Linked DNA regions of Geothrix sp. 21YS21S-2. Each later gene encodes a partner of the first gene's protein in a complex. Links are inferred from orthologs where the notes say so. Each region holds a gene or a part of one and is shown in the gene's direction. Other genes may lie near its edges.

What was found.
Region 2: the proteins of accD (region 1) and RAH40_RS02910 are in contact, whole or in part, in a solved structure (PDB 8UXZ), measured with the Escherichia coli proteins. The link is inferred for Geothrix sp. 21YS21S-2 from one-to-one orthologs.
Region 3: the proteins of accD (region 1) and accB are in contact, whole or in part, in a solved structure (PDB 8UXZ), measured with the Escherichia coli proteins. The link is inferred for Geothrix sp. 21YS21S-2 from one-to-one orthologs.

The regions. Positions count from the first base shown.
Region 1 is NZ_CP132910.1:3,363,697-3,368,120, reverse strand. The notes cover bases 1,566-4,424. They hold accD (acetyl-CoA carboxylase, carboxyltransferase subunit beta), read left to right. Parts: upstream 1,566-2,498; coding sequence 2,499-3,350; downstream 3,351-4,424. Other genes in these bases: RAH40_RS14785 (folylpolyglutamate synthase/dihydrofolate synthase family protein), read left to right, coding at 3,343-4,424; RAH40_RS14795 (ParB/RepB/Spo0J family partition protein), read left to right, coding at 1,612-2,478; RAH40_RS14800 (ParA family protein), read left to right, coding at 1,566-1,615. In the rest of the region: RAH40_RS14805 (tetratricopeptide repeat-containing glycosyltransferase family protein), read left to right, coding at 1-759; more of RAH40_RS14800, read left to right, coding at 830-1,565.
Region 2 is NZ_CP132910.1:637,621-642,184, forward strand. The notes cover bases 1,566-4,564. They hold RAH40_RS02910 (acetyl-CoA carboxylase carboxyltransferase subunit alpha), read left to right. Parts: upstream 1,566-2,589; coding sequence 2,590-3,540; downstream 3,541-4,564. Other genes in these bases: RAH40_RS02900 (hypothetical protein), read right to left, coding at 1,566-1,601; RAH40_RS02905 (hypothetical protein), read right to left, coding at 1,921-2,475; RAH40_RS02915 (DHH family phosphoesterase), read left to right, coding at 3,537-4,564. Also shown: RAH40_RS02890 (DUF3788 family protein), read right to left, coding at 1-17; RAH40_RS02895 (nitroreductase), read right to left, coding at 1-654; more of RAH40_RS02900, read right to left, coding at 702-1,565. UniProt on the Escherichia coli protein: Component of the acetyl coenzyme A carboxylase (ACC) complex. First, biotin carboxylase catalyzes the carboxylation of biotin on its carrier protein (BCCP) and then the CO(2) group is transferred by the carboxyltransferase to acetyl-CoA to form malonyl-CoA.
Region 3 is NZ_CP132910.1:2,419,109-2,423,609, forward strand. Bases 585-3,520 are described here. They hold accB (acetyl-CoA carboxylase biotin carboxyl carrier protein), read left to right. Parts: upstream 585-1,750; coding sequence 1,751-2,290; downstream 2,291-3,520. Other genes in these bases: RAH40_RS10660 (hypothetical protein), read left to right, coding at 585-697; ribH (6,7-dimethyl-8-ribityllumazine synthase), read left to right, coding at 758-1,246; nusB (transcription antitermination factor NusB), read left to right, coding at 1,246-1,731; accC (acetyl-CoA carboxylase biotin carboxylase subunit), read left to right, coding at 2,295-3,520. In the rest of the region: more of RAH40_RS10660, read left to right, coding at 1-584; more of accC, read left to right, coding at 3,521-3,722; RAH40_RS10685 (hypothetical protein), read left to right, coding at 3,815-4,501. UniProt on the Escherichia coli protein: This protein is a component of the acetyl coenzyme A carboxylase complex; first, biotin carboxylase catalyzes the carboxylation of the carrier protein and then the transcarboxylase transfers the carboxyl group to form malonyl-CoA.

The DNA.
Region 1 (4,424 bases):
GAGCAGGGCTTCGGCGACACGCTGATGTTCATCCGCTACGCGGCCCGGATCCGGGCCCTCGGCGGCCGGGTGGCGGCCCTGGTCCAGCCCCAGCTCGTCTCCGTCCTGGCGTCGGTCCAGGGGGTGGACACCTGGTTCACCCTCGCGGACCCCGTGCCGCGCTATGACCTCCACCTGCCCCTGCTCTCCGTCCCCCGGGTGCTGGGCACGCGCCTGGACTCCATTCCCGCCGAAGTGCCCTACGTCTTCGCGCCCCCCGAGCCCTCCCCCGCGTCCGACGCGGTGCTCCCCTCCCCGAACCTGAAGGTGGGCCTCGTGTGGGCCGGAACCCGGGACCATTCCCTGGATGCCCTGCGCACCCTGCCCCTCGCCAGCCTGGAAGCCCTCGGCCGGGTCCCCGGCGTGGACTGGTACAGCCTCCAGGTGGGCTACGAGGGCGGCCTCCCCTTCGACAACCTGCGCGACCTGGCCCCGCTGTTGCGGGACTTCGGCGACACGGCCCGCGTCCTGGCGAAGCTCGACCTCCTGATCACGGTGGATACCGCCGTGGCCCACCTGGCGGGCGCCATGGGGGTGCCCGCCTGGCTTCTCCTGCCTCTGGTGCCGGACTGGCGCTGGCTCCTGGACCGGGAGGATTCCCCCTGGTACCCGACCTTCCGCCTTTTCCGCCAGCTGGACGGCCACACCTGGGACGGCGTGCTGGCCCGGGTCGAGGAATCCCTTAACGACCTAATGAACACCCGCCGTGGAACCTGCTAGACTTTTCGTTGTTCCACGCAGAGGTTTCCCAGGTGCCCCCAATCCCGAACCCCGCCGCCGAGGTCCTGTCATGACCGCCAGGATCATCGCGTTGGCCAATCAGAAGGGCGGCGTCGGCAAGACGACGTCCGCCATCAATCTGGCCGCATCCCTGGCCATGATGGAAAAGCTCGTGCTCCTGGTGGACTTCGACCCCCAGGGCCACAGCACCACGGGTCTGGGCTTCCCCAAGCCCGACCACCGCGCGGGTTCGTACGCCCTCATGAAGGGCGCGCCGGTTGAGGCCCTGGTCCTGACCACCGAGGTGCCCATGCTCCAGGTGGTGCCCGCGGGCAAGGACCTGGCCCAGCTGGAATTCGAGCTCTTCGAGCTGCCCGAGCTCCAGGTGCTGCGCCGGGCCCTGAAGCCCGTCCTCGGGAAGTACGACTACATCCTCATCGATCCCCCGCCCAGCCTCGGCATGATCACGCTCAACGCGCTGACGGCCGCGGACGAGGTGATCATCCCCATGCCCTGCGAGTTCCTCGCCATGGACGGGCTGGCCGAGCTGGTGGAGACCATCCGCCGCATCCAGGCCGGGCCCAACCCCGCCCTCAAGCTGGGCGGCATCCTCCTGACCATGGCCGAGGAGCGCACCAACCTGGGCTCGGCGGTCGCCTCGGAAGTGCGCGCAGCCTTCCCCGGCAAGGTCTTCCAGACCCAGATCCCCCGCAACATCCGCCTGGCCGAGGCGCCCAGCCACGGCAAGCCCGTGGCCTTCTACGACCTCCGTTCCAAGGGGGCGCAGGCCTACCTGAATCTGGCCAAGGAGTGGCTGGGGATCGAAGAACCCCTCATCCCGCGAGGACCCGCATGACCACCCCCAAACGACCCGCCCTGGGCCGGGGCCTCACCTCCCTCATGAGCCAGCTGGCTCCCGAGGACACCAGCAACCGCGAGGTGCCCGTGGGCTCCCTGGTGGCCAACCGCCACCAGCCCCGCCTCCACTTCGACGAGGCGCTGCTCGACGATCTGGCCGCCAGCCTCAAGACGCACGGCATGGTGCAGCCCATCGTCGCCCGCAAGGTGGGCGACCGCTACGAGATCATCGCCGGCGAGCGCCGGTGGCGCGCCGCCAAGAGGGCCGGCCTGGCCACCGTCCCGGTGGTCATCAAGGACGTCCCCGACGACCGCCTGCTGGAATTCGCCCTGGTGGAGAACATCCAGCGCCAGGAACTGAATCCCATCGAGGAGGCCAAGGCCTACTTCCAGCTGGGCGAGCACCTTCGCCTCACCCAGGAGCAAGTGGCCGACCGGGTGGGCAAATCCCGCCCCCAGGTGGCCAACACCCTGCGCCTCCTGCGCCTGCCCACGCGCATCCAGGAAATGGTGTCCTTCGCCAAGCTCTCCACCGGCCACGCCAAGGTGCTGCTGGGCGTCGACGACGCCCGGGTCCTGGACCAGCTCGCCGACGAGATCGTGGACAAGCAGCTCAGCGTCCGGGCCCTGGAGGCCCGGGTGCACAAGCTCGCCCGCACCGTGAAGGGCAAGGCCCGGCGGCACCACCATCCTCATGCCGTATTCATCAAAGCCGCGGCCGAGGAGCTCACCCAGGCCTGGCGCACCCGCGTGGAGATCAAGCCCAGGGGCAAGGGCGGATCGCTCCAGATCCACTACGGCAGCGAAGCGGAGCTGGACCGCATCTTCGAAGGCTTGAAAAAGGGGCCGGGAAGCCGTTAAGGTTCTCGTCCGGGGGTGCGATGTCCTGGTTCATCAAGAAGCGTCAGCAGAAGACCGCGGTCGAGGAGCGCACCGTCCGGGTTCCCGAAGGGTTGTGGATCAAGTGCGACGCCTGCCGTGAGCTGATCTACCGCGCCGAACTCGCCAACACCCGCAACGTCTGTCCCAAGTGCGGCTACCACTTCCGCATCGGCGTCGCCGAGCGCCTTGAGTCCGTCATGGACCCCGGCTACGAGGAGCTTTTCGGGGAACTCCGCAGCGGCGACCCCCTGAAATTCTCCGCCGCCAAGCCCTACGCCGACCAGCTCAAGAAGCTCCACGGCCTGGGCCACGACCACGACGCCGTGCTCGTGGTGGAGGGGACCCTCAAGGGCCACCCCGTCGTCATGGGCGTCATGGACTGGGACTTCCTCGCCGCCAGCATGGGCAGCGTGGTGGGCGAGAAGCTCCGCCTGGGCGCGGAACGGGCCCTCGGGAAGCGCTGCGCCTTCATCATCGTCAGCTGTTCGGGCGGGGCCCGCATGCAGGAGGGGGCCCTCTCCCTCATGCAGATGGCCAAGGTGAGCGCGGCCCTGGCCCGGCTGGACTCCGCGGGCCTGCCCTACCTCTCCATCCTCACCGACCCCACCACCGGCGGCGTCAGCGCCAGCTACGCCATGCTGGGCGACCTGAACATCGCCGAGCCCAAGGCCCTCATCGGGTTCGCAGGCCCGCGGGTCATCGAACAGACCATCAAGCAGACCCTCCCCGAAGGCTTCCAGCGCTCCGAGTTCCTCCAGGCCCACGGCATGGTGGACAAGGTGGTGCCCCGGGACCGCCTGCGGGAATTCGTGGCCACGGCCCTGGACTGGATGACCGATCCTCATGGGTGACCTGGCCCGCCTGCGGATGCTCGAGGCTCGCGGGCACTGGGGCATCAAGTGCGGCCTGGAGAATCCGAGGGGCCTGCTGGCCCGCCTGGGCCGCCCCGAGCGGTGCTGCCCCGTGATCCTGGTGGCCGGCACCAACGGCAAGGGCTCCACCGGCGCCTTCCTGGTCAACGCGCTGCGCGCCTGCGGCCTGCGGGCCGGGTGGACCACCTCCCCCCACCTGGTGTCCCCGGGTGAGCGCATCTGGATCGATGGCGCCGGTCTGGAAGCCGCCCACCTGGACGCGCTCCTGACCGACGCTTTCAAGGCCGAAGCGGCCCTGGGCATCCAGGCGACCTATTTCGAGCTGATGATTGCGTCCGCCTTCCTGGCCTTCCGGGAGGCCGCCGTGGACATCGCCGTGGTGGAGGTAGGCATGGGCGGCCGCTGGGACGCCACCAACGCGTCCGATCCCCTGATCACCGTGCTGACCAACGTCGAGCTGGATCACATGCAGTACCTGGGTCCCACCCGGGAGGCCATCGCCCGGGAGAAGCTCTGCGCAGCCCGCCAAGGCCGCCCCCTGGTCCTCGGTCCGCGCCTGGATCCCGCATGGGTGTGGCCCCTGCTGGAATGCCGCCCCATCCTGTACCCCGCCCCGGCCATGGCCGCCCAGACCCTGGCCTGGGACCACAGCCTCGTGGAGGGCCACCGCATCCCGCTGGCCGGCGCCCACCAGCTGGAGAACCTCGCCACCGCCTGGGAGGTGCTCCGCCGCCTCGGCCTGCCCGAGGCCAGGGCCTGGGAGGGCATCGGCCGCACCGCCTGGCCCGGCCGGCTCTGGGCCGTGCCCGGCCTGCCCGGCGTGACCATGGACGGCGCCCACAACCTGGACGGCGCCAAGCGCCTGGCCGACCACGCGGTGGCCACCGGGGTAAGCCCCCACCTCTACTTCAGCGCCATGGGCGACAAGGACCTGGCCGGCATGCGGGACGAGCTGGCCCGCATGCGCCCGGCCCGGGTCACCCTCGTGCGCGGTGAGAACCCCCGCTACGCAACCTCCCAGGCCCTTCGCGCCGTGTGGGGCGAAGGCTGCGA
Region 2 (4,564 bases), 2.7 Mb from region 1 along the record:
CTCGGTGCGCAGCGCATTTTCGGGAGCTTGCGGGTCGGCGTGCCCGAGCGACATGCCGCAGACGATCGCCTGGCTGTCGGGAATGCCGAGCTCCTCCCGCAGGACGCGGTGGAACTGGATGAACGCGGCCTGCGGACACGTGTCCAGGCCCCGGGCCTTGGCGGCCAGCATGAGGGTCTGCAGGAACATCCCGTAGTCCAGCCAGCTTCCCTGCTCCAGGACGGTGTCCACCGTGAAGATGAGCCCCACCGGCGCATCGAAGAACTTGAAGTTCCGGGCATGCTGTTCCTGCATGCGCCTTGCGTCGCCCTTCTGGATCCCCAGCAGGCCGTACAGCGCGAAGCCGACCTTGCGCCGGCGCTCGACGTAGGGCGAGATCCAGCTCTTCGGGTAGTACGGGTAGGGATCCGAGTGGGCCGCCGATGCCTCGGGATCGTTGCAGAGCGCGACCAGCCGTTCGCTGACCCGCTTCAAGGCGGCGCCCGTCAGCACCCAGGCCTTCCAGGGCTGGATGTTGGTTCCGGAGGGCGCATGGGACGCGAGGGAGAGGATCGCGGCGATCTCCTCCCGGGGTACGGGATCGGGCAGGAAGGCGCGGCAGGAATAGCGGCCGGTTATGACATCCTCCACGGCGGATCGGGTCGTTCCGGTCATCGCTGCACCCCCTGGATTGGATGAACAGATAGTAGCGGATCCCATATTCAGTAGATACCCGGGAATCTGGGGTACAGGGCGGGCAGCGGCTGGGAGGCGAAATGGGCCCAGACAAGGAGGCAGAACCACAGGCTGTACCGGCACCGCTCCAGCATCTGGATCTTCGCCTTCTTCAACAGGGCCTGGATGCCCTGATCCCGGACGCCCTGGTTCTCGTATTCGAATCGCAGGAAGGAGGAGGCGGCGTTTTCCAGGTGGATCCGGAGCGGGTTCCAGAGCGCCTCCAGGGCGCGGAGCTGCTGCCCGGCCATGCCGAGGACGCGCTCGGCGTCGGCGGCCCGGGACCGGTAGTCGAGCGCCTTGATGGCGAGGACGCCGGAAAAGGGACTGCGGGTGCGGGTGAGTTCATCGAGGAGGACCAGGCTGGACCCGGTCGTATAGATCCTGACCTTCTCATTGCTGGCCGCCAGCTCATAGTCCACGTAGTTCACAGGGTACATTTCCGCTTCGAACTTGATGGCCCGACCGGCGCCTGTGCCGTCCATGAACCAGGCTTTTGTCAGGAGATAGGACTGCCATGTATTCCATTGGCCTTGCACGGCGGATTCCAGCTGAAGGAACTTGAAGTCCTTGATGTAAGTGATTGCCTCGCTGGATTCCTGCCTGTGGCTGCCAGCGATGACCAGATTCCGGGACAAGGCATTGAAGCTGCCGTTCTTCTCATCTGCCTGATAACAGGCCCCGATCTCGGCTTCCAGGTCCTGGAGCTCCTTGAGGATGCGGGCCCGGGAGGCGGAATACCCAGTCCTGGCCTCCTGGACCGAAGGCGGGATGGCCGGGATCTCGATGGTGCTTCCCTGGACTTCCTGGACGGCCGCCTGCGGCTTCGACGCCTTTCCCCCAGGGATCGGCTGGAATAGTAGGCATGCCGTCAATGTCAGATGCATCCGTACAGGATAGGGTGAAATGATATTCACCTTTTGCGGTATTGGGGTCCTGCACTCAATCCTTGAGGGATTACGTTCCGGTACCTGGTTGGACTGGGTTGGCTGTCCTTCCGATCATTTGCGCCGACCCACTTCGCATCGAACGTGGAATTCGGAATGTGTCAGAAAAGGACCAAACGCAGAGGATTCGCTGGGGCGCTGAGAGCAGACGTCTTTCTCATCGCCCCAGCGTTTAGTCTTTCCTTAAGTAATGAAAACAAATAGTCATTGCATGGTGGGTCGTGGGCAAGGGGACAAGCCGCCTGCCAACCTAGTCCATCTACTTCGCCGCCACCTCAGGCGCCTTCTCCCGGGTGAATGTCACCACGTAAGGCTCCCTCCCCGCGAGGATCTCCGTGGTATCCACCACGAAGAACACCGTCGCCGCCTGCTTGCCCGGGTTCTGGTAGGTCGCCTCCGGATTCCCCGTGCGGATCAGGTTCTGGAGCATGCCCTGCTCCAGCTGCCCGTTCCTGTTCACGCACTTCACCACGTACCAGGCCTCGTGGTCCGAACGGAGCCTGGCGTGGACCTTCTCGCCGGGGGCCGTTTCCACCCGGTAGGCCTGCCAGCCCGCGGGGCCGGAAACCTCGTGGGTGACGGCGATGGCCTCCCCCTTGGGCACCTCCACGGCCGGAAGGAAGCCGGTGCGCCTGGCGGAACGGCGGATCTTGACCTCGATGCCGGAATTGCCGGGGCCCACGGCCAGGTCGCGCAGGCGCTCGGAAGGCATCGGGCCCGGCACCACCGGGAGGACCTTCCCGAGCACGTCGATGGCGGGGGTCTGTGCCAGCGCCAGTCCGGAAACCAGAAAACCCATGACCCAGGCTCGCATGTCGCACCTCCAGCCCCAAGGATGGGCGCCCCGGCCCTCCGCCGCAAGGAAGGCGGCGCTGGCCTTTGGGGGCCGGGGCCTCTAAACTGGACTTTCCATCCTTCCGAGGTGCTTTTGAGCGGACAAACCACTGACCTTGCCGATCTGGAACGGCCCATTCTCGACCTCGAGGCCCAGATCCGGGCCCTGGAGATGGACCCGGCCAAGACCAAGGAGCGGGACCGCCTCCGCAAGAAAGTGGACAAGCTCAAGGCGGAGGTCTTCGCCTCCATCACCGACTGGCAGCGCACCCAGCTGGCCCGGCACCCCCGCCGGCCCTACACGCTGGACTACATCGAGCGCATCTGCGACCGGTTCGAGGAGATCCACGGGGACCGGAACTTCGGGGACGACGCGGCCATCGTGGGCGGCATGGGCTGGATCGGGGGCTTCCCGGTGATGGTCCTGGGCCAGCAGAAGGGCCGGGACACCAAGCAGAAGATCATCCGCAACTTCGGGATGCCCAAGCCCGAGGGGTACCGCAAGGCCCTGCGCCTCATGAAGCTGGCCGAGAAGTTCAACCGGCCCGTCCTCACCCTCATCGACACCCAGGGCGCCTACCCGGGCCTGGACGCCGAGGAGCGGGGCCAGGCCGAGGCCATCGCCCGGAACCTGAAGGAGATGGCCCGGCTCAAGGTGCCGGTGGTGGCCGTCGTCATCGGGGAGGGGGGCTCGGGCGGCGCGCTGGCCCTGGGCGTGGCCAACACCGTCCTCATGCAGGAATACGCGGTCTACTCCGTCATCACCCCCGAGGGCTGCGCCTCCATCCTCTGGAAGGACGCCTCCCAGGCCCCGGCGGCCGCGGAGGCCCTGAAGATCACGGCCCCGCATCTGCTGGCCCAGGGGCTCATCGACGGCATCATCCCCGAGCCGCTGGGCGGCGCCCACGGGGACTGGGACCAGGCGTCCTCCCTGCTCAAGGACGCGGTGCTCAAGGCCCTGGAGGCCCTGCGCCCCCTGGGGCCGCAGGAGCTCATCGACCAGCGCTACGAAAAGTTCGCCCGCATGGGCAGCGTAGTCCGATGAACCCGCTGCCCTGGCGCATGCGCCGGGCCCCCGTGCCGGGCACCAGCCCCTGGACGGCCCTTGCCCGGGCCTGGGACCTCAGCCCCGAAGGGGCGCGCCTGGCGTGGCTGCGGGACGCCGAGGGCGAGGAGCTGGGCTGGCGCCTGGACCCCTCCTGGGCCCGGTCCACCGACCCCTTCCTGCTGCCGGGCGTGGCCGCGGCGGTGGCGCGCGTCCGCGCGGCCTGCGAGGCGGGCGAGACCATCTGCGTCTACGGCGACTACGACGTGGACGGCGTCACGGCCACGGCCCTGCTCATGCGGGTCCTGGAGAAGCTGGGGGCCAGGGCCAGCTTCTTCATCCCCAACCGGTTCAACGACGGCTACGGCCTCAACCTGGAGTGCATCCGGGAGGTCGTCGCCGAGCGCAGGCCCACCCTGCTCATCTCCGTGGACTGCGGCGTGCGCAGCGTGGCGGAGGTGGAGGCCACGAAGGAGCTGGGCGCCGACTGGATCATCACCGACCACCACGCCCTGGGCCCCGTGCTGCCGCCCTGCCCGGTGGTGCACCCGGGCCTGGAGGACTATGCCAATCCCTCCCTGGCCGGCGTGGGGGTGGCCTTCAAGCTGGCCCAGGCCCTGCTGGACGCAGCGCCCACGCCGCGCGCGGAGGACGGGCCGTTCCTGGACGGGCTCCTGAAGCTGGTGGCCCTGGGCACGGTGGCCGACATGGTGCCGCTGCGGGGCGAGAACGCCCTCCTGGTCAAGCGCGGGCTCCTGGCCATGGCCGGAGCCAACGGGCCGGGGCTCTCGGCCCTCCTGCGGGCCTCCAAGGTCGACGGCGCGGTGCGGGGCAAGGACATCGGCTTCCAGATCGGCCCCCGCCTCAACGCCGTGGGCCGCATGGGCGGGGCCGAGGACGCGGTGCGCCTCCTCCTGGCCCGGGACGCGGCCACCGCCGCCGGCCTCATGGAGCGGGTGGAGGCCCTCAACCTGGAGCGCCGGGAGATCCAGCGCGCCCTGGGCGAGCAGCTCCCGCCGCCTGG
Region 3 (4,501 bases), 940 kb from region 1 along the record:
CCAGGCCGAGCGCATCGTGAGCCGCACCTTCCGGGACGGCGTCCTGGTCTTCAAGCCCGAGGACCTGCGCATCGACGACGGCATCGGCCTCAAGTTCGTGGGCACCCCCGGGGAGATGGAGTCCATGGAGGAGGCCATCCGCCGCCACCCCGCCGTGGTGGGCGTCGTGAAGGAGGAGCACCGGGGCCGCTACAACGACATCAACCTCCTGGTGGACCTGAGGGTGCCCGAACCCGGCGTCCTCGTGGACCTGGCCAGGGACTGGGACTGGGCCCGCCACGCCGGCAAGGGGCTCACGCCCGCCGAGCTCGCCGAGGGCTTCCCGGCCTTCGTGGAAGGGGGGGAGCGCAGCTTCCGCGCCGAGGTGATCCTCACCACCCATGCCGACCTGGTGGAGAGCGAGTTCGGCTCCTGCATCCACGAGGCCCGCATCCTGGAGCAGCGCGCGGGCGTCACCTACTCGGGCCGCATCGCGTCCAACGCGTCCTTCCTCATCGAGTACATGCTCATGCTGGCCCTGTCGCCCACGATCGAGGTGGGGGAGCTGCCGGTGAAGATGTGGGGCCGGTACCTGCCCGACGTATACTCCCTGGCCGTTTGGCGACTCTTCGGCATCACCCTGGGCCGGGATCAGATTGATCACCTTGTGCCTTGGGGACTTGCGGACGCGGGCCTGGCCCTGGAGCACCCCCTTTGATTCGACTTTGCCTCCAGTTGTGCTATTGTCTTCAATTCAACCACCTTTCGGGGGGTTCCCATGGGGATCTTTGAGGGCCAGCTACGTGTGGAAAAGGGCGACCGGTTCGCTCTCGTTGCCGCACGTTTTAATGAATTCATCGTGGACCGGTTGATAGGCGGCGCCACGGACTGCATCCTCCGGCACGGGGGAAGCGAGGCCCAGATCGACCTCATCCGGGTTCCGGGGGCCTTCGAGCTGCCCCAGGTGGCCAGGAAGGTTGCCCAGACCGGCAACTACGCCGGCATCGTGGTCCTGGGCGCGGTCATCCGCGGCGGGACGCCCCATTTCGACATGATCGCCAACGAGGTCACCAAGGGCACCGCCCAGGTGGGCCTGGAGGCGGGCATCCCGGTCATCTTCGGCGTGCTCACCACCGATTCGGTGGAGCAGGCCATCGACCGCGCCGGCACCAAGATGGGCAACAAGGGCTGGGAAGCAGCCATGACGCTCCTGGAATCCGTGGATCTCTTCCGCGCCCTTCCGGGACCCAGGAAGGGGACGAAGTAATGGGTGTTCGCAGGCGGGGGCGCGAATACGCCCTCCAGATGCTCTATGCCATGGATCTCACGGACTACCTCCCCGACGAGGTGTTCGCGGGCTTCAACGCCATCCAGGACCTGAACCGGGACGCGTTCTACTACGCCCGGCGCCTGGTTGACGGGGTGCACGGGCACCTGGAGGAGATCGACGCCGTCCTCACCCGCTTCGCCGAGCACTGGAAGATCCACCGCATGGCCGTGGTGGACCGCAACCTCCTGCGCCTCGGGGTCTACGAGCTCATGTTCCTGAAGGAGATACCCTTCCCCATCGTCATCAACGAGGCGCTGGAGATCGTGAAGGAATTCAGCGACCAGGAGGGAACCCAGTTCGTGAACGGGATCCTGGACGCCGCCAGCAAGGAATTCCGGCCCGACGAGACCGGCCTGAAGGGACGCTCCCGCAAGGCCGCCGTCCTCGCGGAAACCCCGGACGAACCCCCGAGCGTCGACTGATGCTCCCCGTGGAGTGCCCATGAGTCCTGCCAAGAAACCCGCTCCCCCCCGCGCCCTCCCCGCCAAGGCTCCCTCCGGAGCCCTCGCCCTGGGCCTGGAGGACATCAAGGCCCTCATCGGCCTGGTGGCCCGGGAACACATCGACGAATTCGAGATGGAGACGGGTGGCGTGAAGTTCCGCATCCGCAAGGGCGGCGCCCCCGCCCCCGTCCCGCCCCCGCCTTCCACGGTTCCCGTCATGCCCCTGGCGGCCATGCCCACCCACACCCTGGTGGCCCCGGCCCAGCCCGCGGCGGAGGAGAAGCCGGAGGATCCCGGCATCCACTTCATCACCAGCCCCATCGTGGGCACCTACTACCGCAGCCCCACGCCCAACGGCCCCAGCTACGTGCAGCCCGGGGACTACGTGAAGCCCGGCCAGACCCTCTGCATCGTCGAGGCCATGAAGCTCATGAACGAGATCGAGTGCGACGTGGCCGGCGAGGTGGTGGCGGTCCTGGTGGAGAACGGCCAGCCTGTGGAGTACGGCGAGCGGCTCTTCGCCGTTCGGGTGCGCTAGCGCCATGAGCCCCGTCAAGCGCGCGACCCCCAACCGCAAGCCCGCCGTCAAGAACGGCGAGCCGCCCTTCCGCAAGATCCTCATCGCCAACCGCGGGGAGATCGCCCTCCGGGTGATCTTCGCCTGCAAGGAACTCGGCATCCAGACGGTGGCCGTGTACTCCGAGGCCGACCGCAACGCCCTGCACGTGCGGTTCGCCGACGAGGACATCTGCATCGGCCCGCCCCCGAGCGGGAAGTCCTACCTGAACATCCCCCAGGTCATCGCGGCCGCCGAAGTCACCGGCGCCGAGGCCATCCACCCGGGCTACGGCTTCCTCAGCGAGAACCCGCACTTCGTGGACGTGTGCCAGGCCTGCGGCATCGTGTTCATCGGCCCCAACGCCGAGATCATCCGCACCATGGGCAACAAGGCCCAGGCCAAGGCCACCATGCTGGCCGCGGGCGTGCCCCTCATGCCCGGCAGCGACGGCATCGTGGAGACGGTGGAGGACGCCCTGGCCTGGGGCGAGAAGATCGGCTACCCCGTCATCGTCAAGGCCAGCGCCGGCGGCGGCGGCCGGGGCATGCGCATCGTCAACTCCCCCGACGAGATGTCGGACATGTACAACACCGCCCGCACCGAGGCCAAGGCCGCCTTCACGGACGACTCGGTGTACATGGAGAAGTACCTCCTGGAGCCCCGCCACATCGAGGTCCAGATTCTCGGCGACCTCTTCGGCAACATCATCCACCTGGGCGAGCGGGAGTGCTCCATCCAGCGCCGGCACCAGAAGCTGATCGAGGAGAGCCCCAGCCCTGCGCTCACGCCCGAGCTGCGCAAGCGCATCCACGACACCGCGGTGCGCGCCGCCAGGGCCGTGGGGTACTTCAACGCCGGCACCATCGAGTTCCTGCTGGACGCGCGGGGCGACTTCTTCTTCATGGAGATGAACACCCGCGTCCAGGTGGAGCACCCCATCACCGAGCTGGTCTCGGGCGTGGACATCGTCAAGGAGCAGATCCGCATCGCCGCGGGCCGCAAGCTCTCCTACGCCCAGGAGGACATCGTCCTGCGGGGCGCGGCCATCGAGTGCCGCATCAACGCCGAGGACCCCTGGAAGTTCACCCCCTGCCCCGGCCGCATCACCGCGCTCCATTTCCCCGGCGGTCCCGGCATCCGCATGGACACCGCCATGCACCAGGACGCGGTCATCCCGCCCTACTACGACTCCATGGTCGCCAAGCTCATCGCCTACGGCAACGACCGCACCGAGGCCCTGGCCCGCATGCGCCGCGCCCTGGACACCATCGTCGTGGAGGGCATCAAGACCACCAGCCCCCTCCACCGCCGCATCATGGACCACCCGGACTTCATCAAGGGCGAGTTCTCCACCAAGTGGCTGGAAGTGTTCCTGGCCCAGCTGGAGAAGGAACGGGCCGAAGAAGCCTGATTTTTAATTTATACAGAACCTTGGAGGTTCTCCTTGCATTCATGGATTGGCGCGCCATAACGTCCATTTTTTATCCATAAAGGAGTACCTCCATGCATCGCATCCTCCTCGGGGCTGCCCTGGCCGCAGGCTTGGCCACCGCCCACGCCACCACCCCCCTCACCCATTGCCTCGTCCACGGCATCTTCAAGCCCGCCCCCGACGCCGTCGGGGAGGGGGCGATCCACCCGCTGCAGCCCCTCCAGCGCCTCGCGTCCCTGGACAAGGGCGCCTTCCGCATCGTGGCCCAGGACTCGGCCGAAGCCTTTGCATTCCCCATGCTGGCCGCCCCCGGCGCCTCCGGCCCCGCGGACCTGGCCGACCTGGGGGAGGACACCTTCATCGCCCCCCTGGACCTGACGGGTACCGGGGTCTCCGACCTCGTCTACGCCCGCAAGGGCGCCCCGGGGTGGAAGGTCCTCACCAACGGGGCCCGCCTCAAGCAGCCCTCCCAGGGCTTCGTGGCCGGCCACTTCGAGAAGGGGGCCGACACCCCGAAATCCGACCTGATACCGGCCGACACCAGCGATCTCTCGGTGGACCAGGATCTCCTGGCCGCCACGGGCGACTTCCTGGGCAACGGCACCGAGCAGCTGGCCTACACCCGCCCCGGCCAGCACCAGATCTGGATCGTCGGCGCCCACGGGGTGACCACCATGAAGGCCGATCTCAAGGGCATCGAACCGGGCGGCCCGGGCGAGAGGAACCACTGGCTGTTCCCCTACAAGGCCACCCGGAAG